DNA from 3 places in the Kitasatospora sp. NPDC059160 genome. Region 1 is predicted to be linked to each of the others. Evidence: riboswitches for the same ligand, from Rfam matches in the RefSeq annotation. Region 1 holds a riboswitch; each other region holds the start of a gene.
What was found. A riboswitch is a leader RNA that binds a small molecule or an ion and turns the genes downstream of it on or off. The one in region 1 is predicted to bind cyclic di-AMP.
Positions count from the first base shown of each region.

Region 2: it holds a riboswitch for cyclic di-AMP, as region 1 does, so the genes downstream of both, ACFXOZ_RS28185 (NlpC/P60 family protein) here and ACFXOZ_RS40220 (M23 family metallopeptidase) in region 1, are expected to answer to the same signal.
Region 3: it holds a riboswitch for cyclic di-AMP, as region 1 does, so the genes downstream of both, ACFXOZ_RS08885 (transglycosylase family protein) here and ACFXOZ_RS40220 (M23 family metallopeptidase) in region 1, are expected to answer to the same signal.

Region 1 covers NZ_JBHZCN010000171.1:81-6,564, reverse strand. Annotated here, with positions in the region: gene ACFXOZ_RS40245 (SpoIIE family protein phosphatase) at 1-1,007, opposite strand, end outside; gene ACFXOZ_RS40240 (PP2C family protein-serine/threonine phosphatase) at 1,039-2,163, opposite strand; gene ACFXOZ_RS40235 (TetR/AcrR family transcriptional regulator) at 3,455-4,036, opposite strand; gene ACFXOZ_RS40230 (alpha/beta fold hydrolase) at 4,065-4,889, opposite strand; gene ACFXOZ_RS40225 (YiaA/YiaB family inner membrane protein) at 4,992-5,282, opposite strand; cyclic di-AMP (ydaO/yuaA leader) riboswitch at 5,479-5,637, shown strand; gene ACFXOZ_RS40220 (M23 family metallopeptidase) at 5,650-6,484, shown strand, end outside.
Region 2 covers NZ_JBHZCN010000074.1:9,207-15,690, reverse strand. Annotated here, with positions in the region: gene ACFXOZ_RS28190 (NlpC/P60 family protein) at 1-715, opposite strand, end outside; gene ACFXOZ_RS28185 (NlpC/P60 family protein) at 942-2,057, opposite strand; cyclic di-AMP (ydaO/yuaA leader) riboswitch at 2,068-2,223, opposite strand; gene ACFXOZ_RS28180 (NlpC/P60 family protein) at 2,562-3,596, opposite strand; gene ACFXOZ_RS28175 (NYN domain-containing protein) at 3,818-5,119, opposite strand; gene ACFXOZ_RS28170 (hypothetical protein) at 5,409-5,672, opposite strand; gene ACFXOZ_RS28165 (rhomboid family intramembrane serine protease) at 5,901-6,484, shown strand, end outside.
Region 3 covers NZ_JBHZCN010000015.1:4,029-10,512, forward strand. Annotated here, with positions in the region: gene ACFXOZ_RS08860 (NAD(P)/FAD-dependent oxidoreductase) at 1-270, opposite strand, end outside; gene ACFXOZ_RS08865 (exopolyphosphatase) at 699-1,640, opposite strand; partial or broken gene ACFXOZ_RS08870 (DUF501 domain-containing protein) at 1,790-2,326, opposite strand; gene ACFXOZ_RS08875 (septum formation initiator family protein) at 2,298-2,780, opposite strand; gene eno (phosphopyruvate hydratase) at 2,944-4,230, opposite strand; gene ACFXOZ_RS08885 (transglycosylase family protein) at 4,511-5,293, opposite strand; cyclic di-AMP (ydaO/yuaA leader) riboswitch at 5,295-5,465, opposite strand; gene ACFXOZ_RS08890 (cytochrome P450) at 5,675-6,484, opposite strand, start outside.

The DNA of each region.
Region 1 (6,484 bases):
TCCCGGACGGTCACCGCCCGGGACAGCGCCCGGGTCAGCGACAGCAGCAGCGCCGTCCGGGCCCCGGCCGGGTCGTGCGGCGGCTCGGCGTCCCGCGCCCGGCGGTGCTCCACGTCGGCGATCAGCCCGGCCATGCGCACCGGGCGGCCGTGCACGTCCAGCATCACCTCGCCGGACTCCTCGACCCGCGCGACCTTCCCGCCCCGGCGCAGCATCCGGTAGCCGATCCGGTAGCGGCCCCCGCTCGCCAGCGCCTCCGCCAGGGCCGCCTGGACGTCCGGCAGGTCCTCGGGGTGGACGATCCGCTCCAGCTCCGGGGCGGTCCCGTCCGGGTCGACGGGCCGGCCGGCCACCGCGAAGGCGGCCGCGTCCCAGTAGCTCTCCCCGGTGACCAGGTCGCGCTCGAAGGCGCCGTGCCCGGCGGCCCGCACCGCGAGCGACAGCAGCGGGTGGGCCAGGGCGGCGTCCGGGGCGGTCGGGGCGGTCGGGGGCCGCTCCGCGGTGCGGTTTCCGGTGCGGTCGCCGGTGTGGTCGAGGACGTGGTCCAGCAGGTGGTGCAGCCGGTGGGCGCAGGCCCCGGCGATCGTCTCCAGCACGTCCAGGTCGCGCCCCGGGACGGTGCCCCGGTGCGCCAGGGCGAGGGCCAGCACGCCGATCGGCCGCTCGTCCACCACCAGCGGCAGGCTGACCACGGCGACCATCCCGGTGCCCATGCCGGCGTTCCGGTTCGGGTAGTCGACGCTGGTGTGCTCCGGGCTGAGCAGGTACGGGCGGCGCAGCCGCAGCGCCATCGCGGCGGGCAGCTCGCCGGCCGGGTCGACCAGGCCGTAGCGCTCGTGCGCCCAGTCCGGCAGCCCGTGCGAGGCGGTCAGCCGGAGCATCCCGGCGGGGTCCAGCAGGTACAGCGCGGAGCCCTCGCCGGTGATCCAGTTCGGGCCCTCGGCGAGGACGGTGCCGAGCAGCTCGGCGGCGCTGGTGCAGCCGAGCAGCAGGCGCACGCAGCGCATCGGACTACGAACGGGAGAGGACACCAAATCTTCATACCCCATTTCCGTGGTCCGCGGTCGCTCTCAGCCGCCGCACCAGGACCAGGGTCCGGTCGTCCGCGACGTCCTGTGCCACCGCCTCCACCAGCCGGCCCGCCGCCCCCCGGACCGCCTGCCGCTGCGGCGGGTTGGTGCGCACCTCCGGCTCGGCCGCCGCCAACAGCCGGCCCACCCCCTCGTCCAGGTCCCGGCCCGGCACCTCCACCAGGCCGTCGCTGAACAGCAGCAGCGAATCCCCGTACGCCAGCCGCCCCGACGCCCCCGGGTACGGCGCCCCCGGCACCAGCCCCAGCGCCGGACCGCCGTGCTCCGACGGCACCCAGCCCGACCGGCGGCAGAACCGCACGGGCGGCGGATGGCCCGCGTTGAACAGGCGGTAGCGGCCCGTCGCCGGGTGCAGCGCCAGGTGCACGGCCGTGGCGAAGTCGTCCTCCCAGCCCATCCGCACCAGGTGGTCGTTGGCCGCCGGCAGGAACGCCTCCGGCGGCACCCGGCCCAGCAGCATCGCGAACGCCCCCGACAGGTGCGTCGACCGGGCCGCCGCCCGACTGCCCTTGCCCGACACGTCCACCAGCACCAGCTCCAGCAGGTCCTCCTCCGGCCGGTGGGCGCACAGCAGGAAGTCCCCGGAGAACGACGTGCCGCCCGCCGGGGCCAGCGCACTGTCGAAGTGCCAGTCCAGCAGCCGCTCCGGCAGCCGGGCCAGGGCCCGGTTGTGCTCCGCCAGCTCCAGCAGCATCGAATCGCCCTGGGTGCCGCGCAGTCCCAGCCGGTCCCGGAACCGGTTCGCGGTCAGCACCGTCGCCCCCGTCGCCGCCACCACCAGCGTCACCCCCAGCCGCACCCCGTGCGGGTCCTGCACCACCGCCCCCAGCAGACCGCCCGCCAGCGCCGCGCACACCAGCACCCGCAACTGCCCGCGCCGCAGCACCAGCCCGCCACCCACCACCGGCAGCACCAGCGCCGACGGCGGCCACCCGTACGGCAACAGGACCGGCAGCACCCCCAGCACCACCGTCACCCCGAGCAGCACCCCCAGCGCCACCCGCCCGGCCCGGACGTCCCCGTCCAGCACCCGGCCGTACCACCGCCGCACCCTCGCTATCAGTGCGGGCACCCGGAACCTCCGCGAAGGCGTGGGCGGTCCCCTGTCATGACCACCAGTCAGCCCGGCCACACTAACCCCTCCCCTCCCACCCCCCTCAGCGCAGTTCCCACTCCCACCCGCCCCCGCCTGCCGCCCCGCAACCCTCCTCCCCCCGAGGTGCCCACTGCTGCGCTCCAGCCGTCTCCACCAAGCCCGTTCCGGCCCCACGCGCACCGGAAGTCGGCCCGCCCGACTTCCGGTGCGCACCTGAGCGCCGGCCGCCGACACTGCTGCGGTTCCTTACGGCGATGCCCTCGCCCCAGCGGCTCGACAACCAGGCAACCCGCTGTCGCCAGAAGTCGGCCCGCCCGACTTCTGGCGCGCCGCTTCTTGCCGCCGCCTCTCGGCTGCCCGTCACCCGGCAAGCCCGCAGCTCCGTGCTCCCTCCGCCGCTTCCTGCGCACAGCCCCCGCCTGTCGGAGAGACCGGCCTCCTCGCCGAGGCGCCCGCCTGATCCTGCCGATCGGTAGAGCCGCGCCCTTCGGCTGCCCCGGTCGTCCCCGCCGGGCTCCTTCTCGACCGGCCTCGCACGAGAAGTCGATGGGGCCGACTTCTGGTGCGCCCACCAATGCCGCAGCGCTTCTCCGCCCCCGAGGCCCGCGGCCGGTCGCCCTGTAGGCCCCTTGCCTACGTGGTGCTGCGCAGGAAGTCGGCCAGTCTCCCCCGGCCGCGCCGGCCCAGCGGGCAACCTCGCCTCGCCAGGAGTCGGCCAGGTCGACTTCCTGTGCGCTTCCCCGGCCCAGCTGGCAGCCTCGCGCCACTGGAAGTCGGCCGGCTCGACTTCCAATGCGTGGCCCAGGCTCTGCCCTGGGGGCTTCTGCGGTGGGGTTCCGTGGGAGCGGCGAGCGCGGGAAGTCGGCCCGCCCGACTTCTGGCGCGCCCGCCGACGCCGCCGTGTTCCCCTGTGGCCCGAGGCGCGCGTGGCCGTTCGCCTGGTAGGCCCCTGCCTACGTGGTGTTGCGCAGGAAGTCGGCCAGGTCGACTTCCTGCGCACTACTCCGGCCCCGCGGGTGGTCGATGGGCTGGCGGCCGTTGCCCGCTCAGGTCGACCGATCAGCAGCCCGCGCCACTGGAAGTCGGCCGGGCCGACTTCCTGCGCGCGGTCCGGGCTCCGCTCCGGTGGGCTTCTGCGGTGCGGTTTCGCGGGGTTGCGGTCGCGAGAAGTCGGCCAACCGGCAGCCCCGCCGCACCAGAAGTCGGCCGGGCCGACTTCCTGCGCTGCTCAGGTGCTGTGCGGGTGGGGGTGGGCGGCCCGGGGTGGTCAGGCGGGGGTGGCGGTGCCGGGCCAGGTGTGGAGGGCGGTGGTGAGGGTGGTGATGAGGCGGTCGTGGGTGGTGGTGAGGTCCTCGGCGAGTTGGAAGGCGCCGGCGATGGAGAGGGAGGCGAAGCCGTGGGCGAGGGAGCGGACGGTGCGGGCGGCGTGGATGGCTTCGGGGCCGTCGAGGCCGTAGCCGCGGAGGACGGCGATGATGACGCCGACGAGCCGGGTGGCGGCGCGGGTGAGGTCGTCGTCGGGCTGGGGTGCCTGGGGGAGGGCGGCGTAGCGGTGGGGGTGCGCGGTGGCGTAGGCCTGGTAGGCGCGTAGGACGGCGGTGACGGCGTCGTCCCCGCTGCGGCCGACGGCGGCGTCCGCGAGCCGGTCGGCGAGCTCCTCGGTGACCCGGACGGCGATGAGGCGCCGTAGTTCGCCGAGTCCGCCGCTGACGTGCTTGTACAGCGAGGGGGTGGCGACGCCGGCCCGGGTGGCGACGGAGGCGAGGGTGAGGGCTTCACCGCCCTGGTCGTCGATGAGGGCGAGGGCGTGGTCGACGACCTGGTCGGGGGTCAGTCCTACGCGGGGCATGGCTTCGTTTCTCCGTACGGGCGGGGGTTCAGGCGAGTTCGGCGAGGAAGGGCAGCAGGGCGTCGGCGACGGCCTGCGGGTTGTCGGCCATCGGGTAGTGCCCGGACCCTTCGATCATCACCTTGCGGGCGCCGAGCTTCTCGGCCTGGAGGTCGGCGACGGCCTCGGGCTTCGGGAAGTCGGGGTCCTTGCTGCCCATGAGGACGAGGGCCGGGCAGCGGACGGCCGCGCACCAGCCGACGGGTGCGGAGTCGCCGGTGACGTGGCCGCGGGTGGCGGTCCGCCGGCCGGGGGTGCGCAGGGCGGCGACGAGTCCGTCGACGTAGCCGTCGAGGTCGGCGGGGCGGGGGCCGGGGTAGGCCATCTTGCGCAGGTAGAAGCCCCAGACGCCGGGCCACCGGACCATGGCGGCGCCCATGACGACCATGACGCCCTGCATGAGGGCGTTGGCCCGGTGTTCGACGAAGGCGTCGATCAGGGCGATCCCGGCGACCCGCTGAGGTGCGTCGCCGGCGACCTTGACGACCGTCGCCCCGGTGTAGGACTGCCCGACCAGGACGGCCCGTTCGATGCCGAGGTGGTCGAGCAGGGCGAGGACGTCGGTGGCGACGGCGGCGGGGCCGTAGTCGTCCCAGACGATCGAGGAGTCGCCGAAGCCGCGCAGGTCCATGGTGACGACCCGGTGGCCGGCGGCGGTGAGCAGCGGGTGCAGGTGCCGGTAGGCGCGGCGGGAGTCGAGCATTCCGGGGAGGAGGACGACGGGGGTGCCGTCGCCCTGCCGGGTGTCGTCGTAGGCGAGGCGGCCGCCGGGGACGTCGAGGTACTGGGTGCTCGGGGTGCTGGTGCCGTTCATGGTGGCCTCCGCCGACTCGCTCGTTTCTGCCTGTAGCCATAAAGCTAAGGCTAATAGCCTTAGCCGTCAAGCGTCCGGCCGGTACCGGGGGCGCCCTTCCGTTCACGCCCCCTCGATCCGGAAGGGGTCGTGCTCGCTGAGCAGCTTCTCCAGCCGGGCCTGGTCGACCCGGGCGACGGTGTCCGAGGACTCCTGCCGGTCCCGGACCACCTTGGCCAGCGTGAACGAGGAGGTGACGGTGTAGAGGAGGCCGATCCCGAGGAAGGCCCGGGTCCAGCCGCCGACCGGCAGGTAGGCGATCCCGGCGGCGAGGGCGGTGCCGGAGAGGGCGAAGGAGAGGACGGCCTGGACGAAGTACGCGGCCGTGGTCCGTGACTGCATCGGTGTGCTCATGGCGCCAGGATGCGGCGGGGCGGCCGGGTCGCACATGAGTAGGAGTACTCAGATGGACCGGGTGGCTGAGGGGTCGTTCGTTGACGTCCGATCACCTGTTCCCCAGCGGCTCCGAGCGGATGGCTTGGAATCGGAGCGTCCTAGGATTAACGTCTGATAACGCAGCGCGGTCGTCAATGCCGTACCCAGACGGCACCGTGCGCCGTCGCCTAATCCCACCGACCGGCCTCCGGGCAGGTCAGGGAGCCGGGGAACCACGTTCCTTGGGGTGAATCGGCGGGGCTCCGGCCCGGCCGTAGGAGACCTTCCTGCTCCGAACCCGTCAGCTAACCCGGTAGGCGCGAAGGAAGGAAAGGAGCGCGCCTCCGTGGCGTCGACGCACACCCCGGCACACCCGGCCGGCCCCGCAGCCGGTACCCGGCTCCTCGACCACCCCGGCCCGCACGGTGCCGAGCCCCGCGACGGCGGGTCCGCCGGACCGGCCGAGCCGTACGCCCCGGAGGCCGAGGCCAACCGCCACCGGATGCCGCGTCAGACCCGCGGCGCCTCCCCGCTGCTCGGCGTCACCGCCGTCGCCGCCACCCTGGGCGCCACCGGCTTCGCCTCCGCGACCCCGGCCGCCGCGCCCGCCGTCGAGGCCCCGGACGAGACGGTCGCCCTGGCCGCCGACCCCGGCCTCGCGCTCGCCGCCCGGATCCAGCAGCAGGCCGACAGCCAGCGCACCGCCGCCGAGGAGGGCGCCCGGGTCCAGGCCGCCCAGGAGGCCGAGGCCAAGGCCGCCGCCAAGGAGGCGGAGGCCAAGCGCGCCGCCGAGGAGGCCGAGCGGGCCAAGGCCGCCGCCCTCACCCTGCCGGTCAAGGACTACGACCTCTCCGCCCACTACGGCCAGAGCGCCCGCTACTGGGCCCACCTGCACACCGGCCTGGACTTCGCGGCCGACACCGGCACCGCGGTCTACGCCGTCGGCCAGGGCACCGTCACCTCGGCCGGCTGGTCCGGCTCGTACGGCTACCGGATCGTCGAGACCCTGCCCGACGGCACCGAGATCTGGTACTGCCACCTCTCCTCGATCATCAAGGGCTCCGGCAAGGTCACCGCCGGCCAGCAGATCGGCAAGGTCGGCGCGACCGGCAACGTCACCGGCCCGCACCTGCACCTGGAGGTCCGCCCCGGCGGCGGCGCCCCGGTCGACCCGGAGACCT
Region 2 (6,484 bases), on a different contig from region 1:
CCGCCCCGCGCTCGGAGGCGGCCGGGGCGTTGCCGAGGTCCAGCCGGTCGGTACCGCGGGTGGCGCGCTGCTCGGCCTCCCGGGCGTCCTGGGCGACCATCCGGTTCCGCTCGACGGCGCCCAGGCTGTTGAGCAGCTTCTGCGCCTTGGCGAGGCGCTGCTGGATCTGCTGCTTGTTCTCGGCGAGCGAGCGGCGAGCCTCGTCCAGTTCGGCGAGCTTGGCGGCGGTCTCGGTGCGCCGCTGGTCGAGCCGGCGCTGACGGGTGACCAGCTCGTGCAGGGTCTCCTGCTGGCGCTCGGCGGCCTGGCCGAGGGTGCGGGCGCGGGTGAGGTAGGCCTCCGGGTCGCTGGAGAGCATCAGCTGGGCGGTCTGGGTCATCCCGCCGCCCCGGTACTCGGCCCCGGCGACCGTGGCGAGGTCCCCGCGCAGCTCGTTGAGCTGCTCCTGGGCGGCGGCGACCTCGCCCTGGAGGATCGTGGTCTCGCCCAGAAGCCGCTTCTGCGCCTCCTGCGCGGCGTTGTACTTCTCCGAGGCCTGTTCGGCCTCGTCGTACAGCTGCTCGACCTGGGCCTTGACGTCCTTGCGGTCGGGCGCGTCCGGCGCCCCGGGGGCGGCCTGGGCGCTGCCGGCGGTCGCCACGCCCAGGGCCGTGGTGGCGGCCGCGGTCAGTACCAGCGCACGGGCGAGCAGTTGGGAACGACGGTGCACGGGCATGCGGCAACGGCTCCAGTCCTGCGGCGCGGCCCCGCGGCCGCGCCCCGGTGGGCGGCCGTCGAGCGGGAGTCCGGTGGCAGACGTTAGCGAGTCCGGGCAAGTGAGTCCAAACCCCTACCGACCCGAATATTTGACCCCTAATCGGACACCAGGTCGAGCCGCCGGAAAAGCCGCAGGCCCGGCCCTCCGTGACGGAGGACCGGGCCCGTGAACGCGTGGCCGGGGATCAGACCCGCACGATGGAGGCCAGCGGCATGTTGGAGACGGCCTCGTAGCGCACCGACGCACCCGGCTTGGGAGCGTGCAGCACCTGGCCGTTGCCCGCGTAGATGCCGACGTGGTGGGCGTCGCCGTAGAAGATCAGCATGTCGCCGGGCTGGGCCTGGGAGATGTCCGAGCCGATCCGGGTGCCGGCGCCGGCCTGCTCCTGCGAGGTGCGCGGCAGCGACACCCCGGCCTGGTTGAACGCCCAGACCATCAGGCCGGAGCAGTCGAAGGAGCTGGGGCCGGTGGCGCCCCAGACGTACGGGCTGCCGACCTTGGTGGCGGCGGCGGCCAGCGCGGCGGCACCGTGCGAACTGCCCGGGGCGATCTTGACCGGCGCGGCGGTGGAGCCCGAGCCGAGGTCGCTGCGGCTGCTGTCGCGCGAGGCGCGGTCCGGGGCGGCGGCCTTCGCGGCGGCGTCCGCCTTGGCCTTGGCGTCGGCGGCGGCCTTGTCCTCGGCCGCCTTGATCGCCTGGCGCTCCTGCTCGGTCAGCGTGTTGAGCAGGTCCTGGGCGGCCTTGAGCTTGTTCTGGACCTCGTCCTTGGAGGCCTTCAGCTGCTGGGTCGTGGACTCCAGCTCGCCGAGCTTGCCCTGCGCCTCGGTGCGGTCCTGGTCCAGCTTGCGCTGCTGGTCCTGGAGCTGCTTGAGCTGGTTCTTCTGGGTGCTGCCCGCCTGGTTCAGCGCGCCGGCCTGGTTGAGGAAGTTGTCCGGGCTGGAGGAGAACATCAGCTGGACCGTCGGGGATATGCCCCCGTTGCGGTACTGCTCGCCGGCGATCTCGGCCAGGCCGCCCTGGAGGTCGGTCACCTGGGCCTGCTGGCGGGCCACCTGGTCCTGGAGGCCGGAGACCTGCTTCTCCAGCTCCTGCTGCTTCTCCTGCGCGGCGTTGTACTTCTCGGTCGCCTGCTCGGCCTGCTCGTTGAGCTGGTCGACCTGCTCCTTGACCTGGTCCTTGGTCGGCTGCGGGTCGGCGTGCGCGCTGGACTGCGCGGAGAGCGCGACGGCGGCGGCGGCGAAACCGGTCAGGATCGAGACGCGGGTACGGCTGGCGGGCTTGGGACGACGATGGGACGCCACGAAGGCGGACTCCTTCTTCCTACGCCGCCTACCGGGTGAGCTGACGGGTTCGGGCCGGAAGCATGCCCTACGACGCCTCACCGGCCTCACCTACGGCCGACCTGGCGCCGATTCACCCCGGAGGAACGTGTGGTTCCCCGGCTCCGCTCCGCAGCGCCCCCGACTACTGGGCTCCCCTGTCGGGCAGTCGCTTCGACCTGCCCCGCTGTTTCGCGAACTCGGCGGTAACCACCGCCGCCACCCAGGCTGGGTGATCGACTGTGCGGTGGTTCGGAGCACGACCCTAGTAACTGAACCGTGATCCGTTCAAATCCTTGTCAGAAAAAAGACGGAAGATTACCCATGTTCTTTTGTGAAAATGACTGATGGTGATCACCGGCGCACGCAAAGCTGATCGACTCTCACCCTCCGGCCCACCCGGTCCGCAAACCCGGAGCGCCACCCCCGACCGGAGGTGGCGCGGATCACAGGGCCGGAACCGGCCCCCGGGGAGGTACCGGAGCGTCAGATCCGGCGGATCGTGTTGATCGACATCGCGTCGGCCTTCATCACCTTCACCACGTCACCGGTGTGCGGCGCGTGGACCACCATGCCGTTGCCGATGTACATCCCGACGTGGTGCATGTCGCCGCCGTAGATCACCAGGTCACCCGGCTGGGCGGTGGCCAGCGTCACGGCGGTCCCGATGTGGCCCTGCTCCTGCGAGGTGCGCGGCAGCGAGACGCCGGCCTGGCCGTACGCCCAGACCATCAGGCCCGAGCAGTCGAAGGTGGAGGGCCCGGTGGCGCCCCACACGTACGGCGAACCCTGCTTGCTCATCGCCTTGGCCACCGCCACGGCGGCGTAGCCGCTGGCCGGCGGCAGGTTGCTGAGGTCGACCCGGTCGGCGCCGCGGGAGGCGCGGTCGTCCTGCTGCTGCTGGGCCCGGAGCGCGGCCCGGTCGGCGGCGCTGAGCGAGTTCAGCAGGTCCTGGGCGGTCTTCAACTTGGTGTTGACGTCCGCCTTGGCCTGGTTGAGGTCCTTGGTGGTGGAGTCCAGGGAGGCGAGCACGGCGGCCGCCTCGGCCTTCTCCTGGTCCAGCCGGCGCTGCTGGTCGAGCAGGCCCTTGAGCGCCTCGGTCTGGGTGGTGCTGGCCTGCTGGACGCTCGACGCCTTGTCCAGGTAGCCGGACGGGTCGGAGGAGAGCATCAGCTGGACGGACGGGTCGATGCCGCCGGTGCGGTACTGCTCGCCCGCGACCTGGGCCAGGCCCACCTGGAGCTGGCTCATCTGGTCCTGGCTGCGGGCCACCTGGTCCTGGAGCTGGTCGGCCTGCTTGCGGAGCTGGTCGGAGCGCTCCTTGGCGCCGTTGTACTTCTCGGCCGCCTGCTCCTGCTCCTGCTGGAGCTGGTCGATCTGCGCCTTGACGTCACTCTTGTTCGGCTGCGGCGCGGCATGCGCGGCGACCTGGGCGGAGAGGGCGACCGCGGTCGCAGCAGCAGCGGTGAGCACGGAGACCCGCGCGCGGCTCGGCTGCTTGGGACGGCGGTGGGAGGCCAAGGGACCGGCTCCTTCTTCCATCGGACTCACCTGATCAGGTGAGATTCCGGAAAATAGGTTTGACGCCAGACCCTAGTGAAGATCTACCCGTTTTGCCACTCCCCCGAAGGCGTGAACTCCGGTTCCCCCACTGACTTCACCGGATCCGCACACCCGCACGGAAGCCCCACTGACCTGCCGTCACAGCCCCCGTCCCGACTCCGACCCGGCTCGGGGCCGGCTCAGGGCCGGGCCAGCCGGTTCAGCAGCAGCACCGAGGCCACCGGGCGCGCACCCGCCTTCCGCACGCCCTCCGCGACCTCCCGGTCGGTGGAGACCACCACCACCGGACGGCCCTGCGGCTCGGCCCGGACCAGACGGCGGATCAGCTCGTCCGCGGTCTCGCCGGTCCGGCTGAACCGTACCCGCACCCCGCGCGGCGGCGCCATGATGACCGGTACGTCCAGGTCCTGCCCGTCGAACACACAGGTGACCTCCGCCTGGGTGCGCTGGGCCAGCATCGCCAGCCCGCCCAGCAGCCGGATCCGCTGCTGCTCCAGCGGCAGCGCCGGGTACCCGGTCTTGGTCACGTTGTAGCCGTCCACCACCAGGTGCACCTGGGGGATCGCCAGCAACTGGTCCAGCAGCGCCGGGTCGTCCTCGGCCAGGCCGCGCCGGGCCACGTCGTGCGGCGAGGCCGACCCCGGCACCACCGCCTCCACCAGGTCCGCCGGGCGGAGCTGGGAGACCGGCAGCGCCAGCTCCCGCTGGAGGCCCTGCGCCGACTGCAGCACGGTGTCCAGCAGCAGCCGCAGCCGCATGTCCTCGACGCTGCGGCCCTCCCGGGCCGAGCGGCGGCCCTGCTCGACCGCGGTCTCCAGTTCGGAAACCCGGTGCCGCAGCCGCCGCGCCTCGGACTCGGCCGCGCTGCGCTCCCCGGTGGCCTGCGCCCGCGCCGCCTCCAGCTCCCCGGTCACCCGCCGGGTCTCGGCCTGCGCCCGCCGGGTGTCGCTCTCCAGCGACCGCACCTTCTTGCGCAGCGACTCGGCCTCCCGCCGGACGCCCTCGAACTCCGCGCGCTGGCGGTCCAGGTCCGCCCGCGCCGCGGCCCGCACCTCGGCCAGCTCGGCCTGGAGCTTCTCCACCTGCCGGGCGGCCTCCGCCGCCGCGTCCTCGGCGCCGGCCCGCTCGGCCTCCTCGCCCGCCTCGGCGACCAGTCGGCTCCAGCCGGGCGAGCGCACCAGGTAGGCGGCGGCCGCGACGTCCATCGGATCGGCGGCGCCGGGGACGGTGCCCGACTCCAGCGCCTTCACCAGGTCCGGCTGGCCCAGCCGCAGCCGCTCCGCTATCCGCACCCGGAAGGCCGGCTCGGACTCCAGCGCCGCCGCCAGCGCGGTGGCCGCGTACTTGGCCCGCCGCGCGGGGGTGAACTTGACGTACTGACGCAGGCTCTGCGGCAGCTCCCCGGGCGGCAGCCCGCCCAGCGCGTCCGAGGCCAGCCCGACCACCCGCCGGCGCACCCCTTCGGGCAGCGGCCGGTCCAGCTTCTCGGGCGCCCGCTCGGCACCCGCGCCGGCCGGGGCCCCGCCGGCGCCCCCCGGGAGGTCGGTCTCGGACCGGACCGGCCCGGCGGCCGGCTCCGGTGCCGGCGCAGCGGGCTGAAGCCCCTGCGCTTCGCCGGGCTCCCTCGCTGCGTCCACCACGTCCTCGGCTCCGATCCTGGTCCAGCGGGTGCGGCCGCGGCCGCCCCTGTCGTCACGCTCCGTGCGTCTTGTCTGTATTGTCCCGTGCGGTGGACGGCGGTGTCGCGCACCGCCCACCGCACCGGAGGGGTCAGCCCTGCGTGGTGGGGGCCTCCGCGGCCTCGGCACCCGGACGGGCCACCAGCTCGACCTGGTCCACCGCGTTGCACCAGCGGCAGCGCACGGACTCCACGGTCTCGCTGTGCACCTCGGTCTCCTCGACCCGGGATTCGCCGGCCAGGTCGAAGTGCAGGAACTCGGTGACCCGCGCGGAGCGGGTCACGTCGAAGCGGGTGAGGTTGCCGCACAGCGTGCAGCGCCAGCGCGTCTCGGCGGTCGGAGCGGGGACGGTCATCGGGGGTCCTCTCGGCTGGTCCCTGGGCGGGCCGGGCGCTCCCCCGGAGCCCCGGCGTCGGCGGCGGGAGGCGGGAATGCCCGCCCCAAGCCTATTGCCTGGGGCAACCACGAGGACCACCGGTCAGCTGAGATGACCGGAGTCCGTCCCGCCCCGCCGGACGGACCAGTAGTCCACCTGCCGTAAACCGCCGTGTCACCTGCCACGCCCGGAGGGATGCTTGGCCGCATGGCGCTCACGGCCCCCGACCACACCGACGCGCGGGACGGCCGCCCGGCGCTGCCCGCCCCGGCGGTCACCTACGCCCTGATCGCGGTCAACACCCTGGTCTTCCTGCTCGGCCCGGCCGCCGGCCTCAACCCCCTGTACGGCACCGGCCAGGCCCGGATCTGCGCCGAGCAGCGGTACGAGCAGCGCTGGGGCGCCGTCCCCGCCGAACTGCTGACCGGCCACCCGCTGACCGCCGGACAACTGGCCGAGGCCCCCGACCCGGTCCCCGGCTGCCCCGCCGCCCCCACCCCGGGCAAGCACCCGGCGGTGTCCGCCCTCACCGGCCTCTTCCTGCACGCCGGCTGGCTGCACCTGCTGGGCAACCTGCTCTTCCTGCACGTCTTCGGCCCGACCGTCGAACGCCGGGTCGGCCGGGCCAGGTACCTCCTCTTCTACCTGGCCGCCGGCTGCACCGCCTCGTACGGCTTCGCGCTCGCCGAGGCGCACTCGCCCGACTCCACCCGGGTCCTGATCGGCGCCTCGGGCGCGATCTCCGCCGTGCTCGGCGCCTACCTGCGCTTCCACCCGCGGGCCCGGGTGAC
Region 3 (6,484 bases), on a different contig from region 1:
CTTGCGGGCGTGGTCGATGCCGGTGACGGACCCGGTCAGCACCTCCGCCTGCTTGAGGGTCTTGCGCAGCGGCGCGACGAGGTTGCGGGGCGCGACGTTGCCGCCGGCCGCCTCGGGGAGGAAGGGCAGGTACGTCATGTACGACCGCGGGTCGACGACCGTGACGGTCGCTTCGCCGTAGCGCATCTTCTTGAGGATGCGCATCGCGGCATACAGGCCGACGTAACCACCGCCGACAATGAGGATGCGAGGACGCTCCGTGGTGCTCATATCCGAAAGTATCCAGCACCGTCCGGAGCAGCCTTCGTGAGCCCGGTCACAAACTCATGGACACCCCGTGCTACACTGCGCGCCCGCAAAAACCGGCCCGGCGCACCGGCTCACGGGCCCCGGGGGCCCCTCGTGAACGTGCGCCGGAGCACTACCCGGCTGAGCAGCAACGATCCGTACAGCGCCCGGGTTCCCGCTCGTGATTTCGATTTTCAAACCCTGAACGAGGCCTGACCTGCGATCCAAGGGGCCGTACGACCGAAGGGCCTTCGGTCTCACAATTCGGGCGTAGCGGGCCACGGGGTGCGACGAAAGACTGGATCGCCATGTGAAGAAATTCACGAAGGTTCTCGCACGCACCCGGGCGCGCCCCGGCCCCGGCACCCCGAAAGGGGCGCCGGGGCCGGTGGAGTAAGGCCTGCGGACGGTCAGGAGGCCGTACTCCAGGCGATGCCGTCCAGGATGTCGTGCTCGCTCACGACCACCTCGGCGGCGCCGGTGCGGTCCATGATCTCCAGCAGTTCCAGCGCGCCCGCCGCGATCACGTCCACCCGGCCCGGGTGCATCGACGGGATGGCCGCGCGCTCGGCATGGGTGGCGGCCAGCAGCTCGCGGGCGATCTCGGCGACCCGCTCGCGGCTGATCCGGGAGTGGTGGATCCGCTCCGACTGGTAGGCGGGCAGGTCCTGGGCGATCGCGGACACCGTGGTGACCGTCCCGGCCAGGCCCACCAGGGTGGCCGCACCGGTCAGCGGGACGACCTCCTCGGCCTTGTCCAGCTCGGCCCGCACGTGCGCCCGGGCCTGCGCGATCTGCTCCGGCGAGGGCAGTTCCGCGCCGTCGAAGTGCCGCTCGGTCAGCCGCACGCAGCCGATGTCCACCGAGCGCGCCGCCTGGACCTGCGCCCCGCCGAGCACGAACTCGGTGGAGCCGCCGCCCAGGTCGAAGACCAGGTAGGGGGCGGGGAAGGGCCCGCCGGCCAGCTCCTTGGTGGCGCCGACGAAGGACAGGTGCGCCTCCTCCTCGCCGCTCACCACCTCCGGCTCGACGCCCAGGATGTCGCGCACGCCCTTGACGTACTCGTCGCTGTTCTCGGCGTCCCGGGAAGCGCTGGTGGCGACGAAGCGGGTGCGCTCCGGGCCGACGCCGAAGCCCGCGATGACCTCCCGGTACTCGCGGCAGGCGGCGAAGGTGCGCTCCAGCGCGTCCGGGTGCAGCCGGCCGGTGCGGTCCACGCCCTGGCCCAGCCGGTTGATGATCATGCGGCGGTCGAGGTCGGTGATCTCGCCGGTCTCCGGGTCCAGGTCGGCGACCAGCAGCCGGATCGAGTTGGTGCCGCAGTCGATCGCGGCCACACGGGTCGTGCTCACTCGGACTCCTGCTCCGCCGTCGCGTCCTGCCCCGCCGTGCCGTCCTCGGCGGCGCGCTTCTTCGCGGCCCGCTCGGCGGTCTTCTGCTGCTTGGCCGCGATCACGGCCTCGTGGTCCTGGTCCTTGGCGCGGTTGCGCAGCACCCGGTCACCGGCCGCCTCGACCTCCGCCGGGGAGACGCACGGGCCCTTGGCCCACCAGTCCTCCAGCATGCCGATCGCCTCGTCACCGAGCGGGTTGACGCCCTCTCCGGCCGCCAGCGAGTGGCCGACCAGCACGTGCAGGCACTTCACCCGGTCCGGCATGCCGCCGGCGCTCGGGAAGCCCTCCAGCACCTCGATCGCGTCGCGCCGGGCGATGTAGTCCTCGTGCGCCTTCTGGTAGGCGGCGGCCAGCTCCGGGTCCTCGGCGAGCCGGGCCGTCTGGTCCTTCATCACGCCCTCCGCCTCCAGGGTGCCGATCAGCGAGGCGGCCTTGGGGCAGGTCAGGTAGTACAGCGTCGGGAACGGCGTGCCGTCCGGCAGCCGGGGGGCCGTCTCCACGACGTCGGGGTTGCCGCAGGGGCAGCGGTGCGCCACACCGCGCAGGCCGCGCGGCACCCGGCCGAGCTGGGCGGCGATGGCCGCGACGTCGGCGTCGGAGACGGCGGGGTGGTTCTCAGTGGTCATGGGGGGTGGGGTCTCCAACGGAGGACGGGGGGAGCGGACGGGGTGCGGCGGGGGCCAGCGCGACGGTGTCGGCGGCGTCCACCGAGTCCCAGATGCTGGTGTACCAGGGCTTGTCGGCCTTCGCCGGGCCGGCGGCCGCGTCGGCGGCGGCGGTGGCCGAACCGGCCGGCGCGGAGGGCCGGGCGGCCGGCCCGGCCGGGTCCACCGCGATGTACGGGGTCTCCCCCGGCACCGCGTAGTGCAGCCGGGCGCGGGCCTGCGCCTTGACGTACTCCGGGTCCTGCCAGCGCGCCTTGTCCCGGCGCAGCTGGTCGACCTGCTGGCGCGCGTGGTCGGCCTTCGCCCGCTGGGCGGAGATCTCGGCGCGCTGGGAGATGAACTGCCGCGTGGGGTAGGCCAGGATCGCCACCAGCGAGCAGAGCACCAGGACGAGGACGGTCGCCCGGCTCGTGAACCGAGGCCGGGCCGCCAAGCCCGGGATCCTCCAGCCAGCCATCTCCCGTATCCCCTCCTGGTCGCGACGGTGCCCCGCCGTCCACCCTACGGGGTGAGCGGCGGGGCACCGGTCAGGCGTGCGCTACCGGGGGCCGCGGGCCCCCGGGATCAGGGCCGGACGCCGCCCGGCCCGGGCGCGCTCAGCCCTCGTGCTTGAACCGCGGGAAGGCGCCGCGGCCGGCGTACTCGGCGGCGTCGTCGAGGATCTCCTCGATGCGCAGCAGCTGGTTGTACTTGGCGACGCGCTCGGAGCGGGCCGGGGCACCGGTCTTGATCTGGCCGCAGTTGGTGGCGACGGCCAGGTCGGCGATGGTGACGTCCTCGGTCTCGCCGGAGCGGTGCGACATCATGCAGCGGTAGCCGTTGCGCTGGGCCAGCTCGACGGCGTCCAGGGTCTCGGTCAGCGAGCCGATCTGGTTCACCTTCACCAGCAGCGCGTTGGCGGTGCCGGTCTCGATGCCCTTGGCCAGGCGGGCCGGGTTGGTGACGAACAGGTCGTCGCCGACCAGCTGGACCTTGTCGCCCAGCTTGACGGTCATGGCCTTCCAGCCGTCCCAGTCCGACTCGTCCAGCGGGTCCTCGATGGAGACCAGCGGGTAGGAGGCGACCAGCTCGGCGTAGTACTCGATGAGCTCGGCGGCCGACAGGGCCTTGCCCTCGAACTGGTAGGCGCCGTCCTGGAAGAACTCGGAGGCGGCGACGTCCAGGGCCAGCGCGATGTCGCGGCCGGGCACGTAGCCGGCCTTCTGGATGGCCTCGGTGATGAGGTCCAGGGCCTCGCGGTTGCTGTCCAGGTTCGGCGCGAAGCCGCCCTCGTCGCCGAGGCCGGTGGACAGGCCGCGCTCCTTCAGCACGCCCTTGAGGGTGTGGTAGACCTCGACGCCCCAGCGGACGGCCTCGGAGAAGGACTCCGCGCCGATCGGAGCGATCATGAACTCCTGGATGTCGACGTTGGAGTCCGCGTGCGAGCCGCCGTTGAGGATGTTCATCATCGGGACCGGCAGGACGTGGGCGTTCGGGCCGCCCAGGTAGCGGAACAGCGGCAGGTCGCTGGCCTCGGAGGCGGCGTGCGCGACGGCCAGCGAGACGCCCAGGATGGCGTTGGCGCCGAGCGAGGACTTGTCCGGGGTGGCGTCCAGGTCGAGCATGGCCTGGTCGATCAGGCGCTGCTCGGTGGCGTCGTAGCCGACCAGCTCCGGGCCGATCTGCTCGATGACGGCCAGGACGGCCTTCTCCACGCCCTTGCCGAAGTAGCGGTTCTTGTCGCCGTCGCGCAGTTCGAGCGCCTCGAAGGCGCCGGTCGAGGCACCCGACGGAACAGCGGCACGACCCGTGCTGCCGTCGTCGAGGCCGACCTCGACCTCGACCGTGGGGTTGCCGCGGGAGTCGAGGATTTCACGGGCTACGACGACATCGATGGACGGCACGAAGCATCTCCTTGCGGAAGCAGGGTCCGGCTGCGGGTGGTGCTGTCGGCCGGACGATTGCGGAGTCGTTACGACCAGAGCCTAACCGCCCGGGCTCCCGGGGCCACCTCGGCCCGGGCTGCGTCTCACCGTGTGGCCCGGCTACCCACCGGTAGTTCACCTGCTCGTCCCGGTGCGTCCCACCGGGGCGTCCATCGGGGCGGGCGAACGCGGACGTAGGGGGCCGCCGGGCGCGGCCCCCTACGTGTCCAGCGTGTCGTTCTCCGTGGAACGGTCCGGCTCAGCCCAGGTGCAGGACCTGGCCGGGCACGATCATGTCCGGGTTGCCGCCGACCGTGGTGCGGTTGCCGTCGTAGAGCGCCTGCCAGCCGCCGGACACGCCCTGGGCGGTGGCGATGCCCGACAGGGTGTCACCGTCCCGGACGGTGTAGTCGTGGCCGGTCGTGGCGGCCGGGGCCTGCGCGGCCCGCGGGGCGGCGTGCTTGGGGGCGTACTGCTGCGCCGACGGGGCGGCGGGCTGCTCGGCCTGCTTCGGCGCGGCGTGCTTCGGCGCGTACTGCTGGACCGGCTTCGGCTGGGCGGGCTTGGCGGCGGCCTTGGGGGCCTGCTGCTTGGGTGCCTGCTTCTGGGCCTGCTGCTTCTGCGGCTTGGCGTCCGAGGAGGTGTCCACCTGGGCCGGGGCGCCGCCCTTGCTCAGGCCCGCCTTCTGGGAGCAGACCGGCCAGGCGCCGGGGCCCTGCGAGGCGAGGACCTTCTCGGCGACGGCGATCTGCTGCCCCTTGCTGGCCTGGTTGGCCTGCGCCGCGTACGCGGTGCCGCCGTACGCCTTCCAGGTGCTGGGGGTGAACTGGAGGCCGCCGGAGAAGCCGTTGCCGGTGTTGATGCTCCAGTTGCCGCCGCTCTCGCACTGGGCGACGGAGTCCCAGACGGAGGCCGGGGCGGCGGAGGCGCCGGTGGCGGAGAGGAGCGGCAGTGCGAGTCCGACGCCGGCCACACCGGCGACGGCGATGGCCTTCTCGGCCTGGGTGCGACGGCGATGACGGCCGGTTCCAACGAACAGCATGAAGGTCCCTCTCCGCACGCCTGCGAGGTGAGCTGTCGGGTTCGGACCGGGAGGTGGCCCGGCCGCCGTCTGCGGAATCGATTCCGCGCGGGCGGCTTCACCCCGAGCCGTGGAGGAACGGCAACAAACCTGGTTCCCCCGCCCCTGCCCAGGGTTCTGGTCGGTTTCCCGTGACGCGGCGGGCAGGATTCGGCGTCCGCGCACGAGGTCCGCAGCTGCGAACTCCACGGAGACTAGACAGATCCTCAGACGAATCACAAGCTCATATCACCGACATCACACAAGAATTACGGCCCGTGTTCGATCGCCTACCAACGGCGGGGCTTTGTCCGGTTTGATGAGCGTTCATACCACCGCCGGTGGCCGGTTCCGGATGCTTCGTCAGCGTGTCGTGGCCTCAGGACGACTGTGCGGCGACCGGGGCTCCGGACTGAATTCGACCGGAAGTTCGCGCAATCCACGCATGATCAGGCCACCCCGCCAGCGCAGATTCTCCGGGCTTTCGGCCAGCCGCAGATCCGGCAGCCGGGAAAGCAGCGTGGCCAGCGCGGACCGCCCCTCCAGCCGGGCCAGCGGGGCTCCGATGCAGTAGTGGATGCCGTGCCCGAACCCCAGGTGCGGGTTGTCGCTCCGGGCCAGGTCGAGGGTGTTCTCGTCGGAGAACCTGGCCGGATCGCGGTCCGCCGCCGCCAGCACCACCAGCACCGGGTCCCCGACCGGGATCTCCACCCCGCCGATGGTCAGCGGAGCGGTCGCGAACCGCCAGGTCGCCAACTCCACCGGCCCGTCGTAGCGCAGGAGTTCCTCGATCCCGGTCTCCAGCAGCGCGGTCTCGCCGCGGGCCACCGACTCCTGCAGCAGGGCCCGCTGCCCGGGATTGCGCAGCAGCGCGTACGTCCCGTTGCCGATCAGGTTCACCGTCGTCTCGAACCCGGCGAAGAGGAGGATGAAGGCCATCGCGGCGGCCTCGTTCTCGGTCAGGTGCTCGCCGTGGTCGCTCGCCCGGATCAGGCCGGAGATCAGGTCGTCCCCGAGGTCCGCCCGCTTGCGGTGGATCAGCTCCAGCAGGTACGCCCGCATCCGCTTCACCGCCCGCCCCACGCCGCCGCGTTGGCCGCCCCCGTGCCGGATCATCATTCCGGCCCAGTCCCGGAAGTCGTCCTGGTCCTCGGAGGGAACGCCGAGCATGTC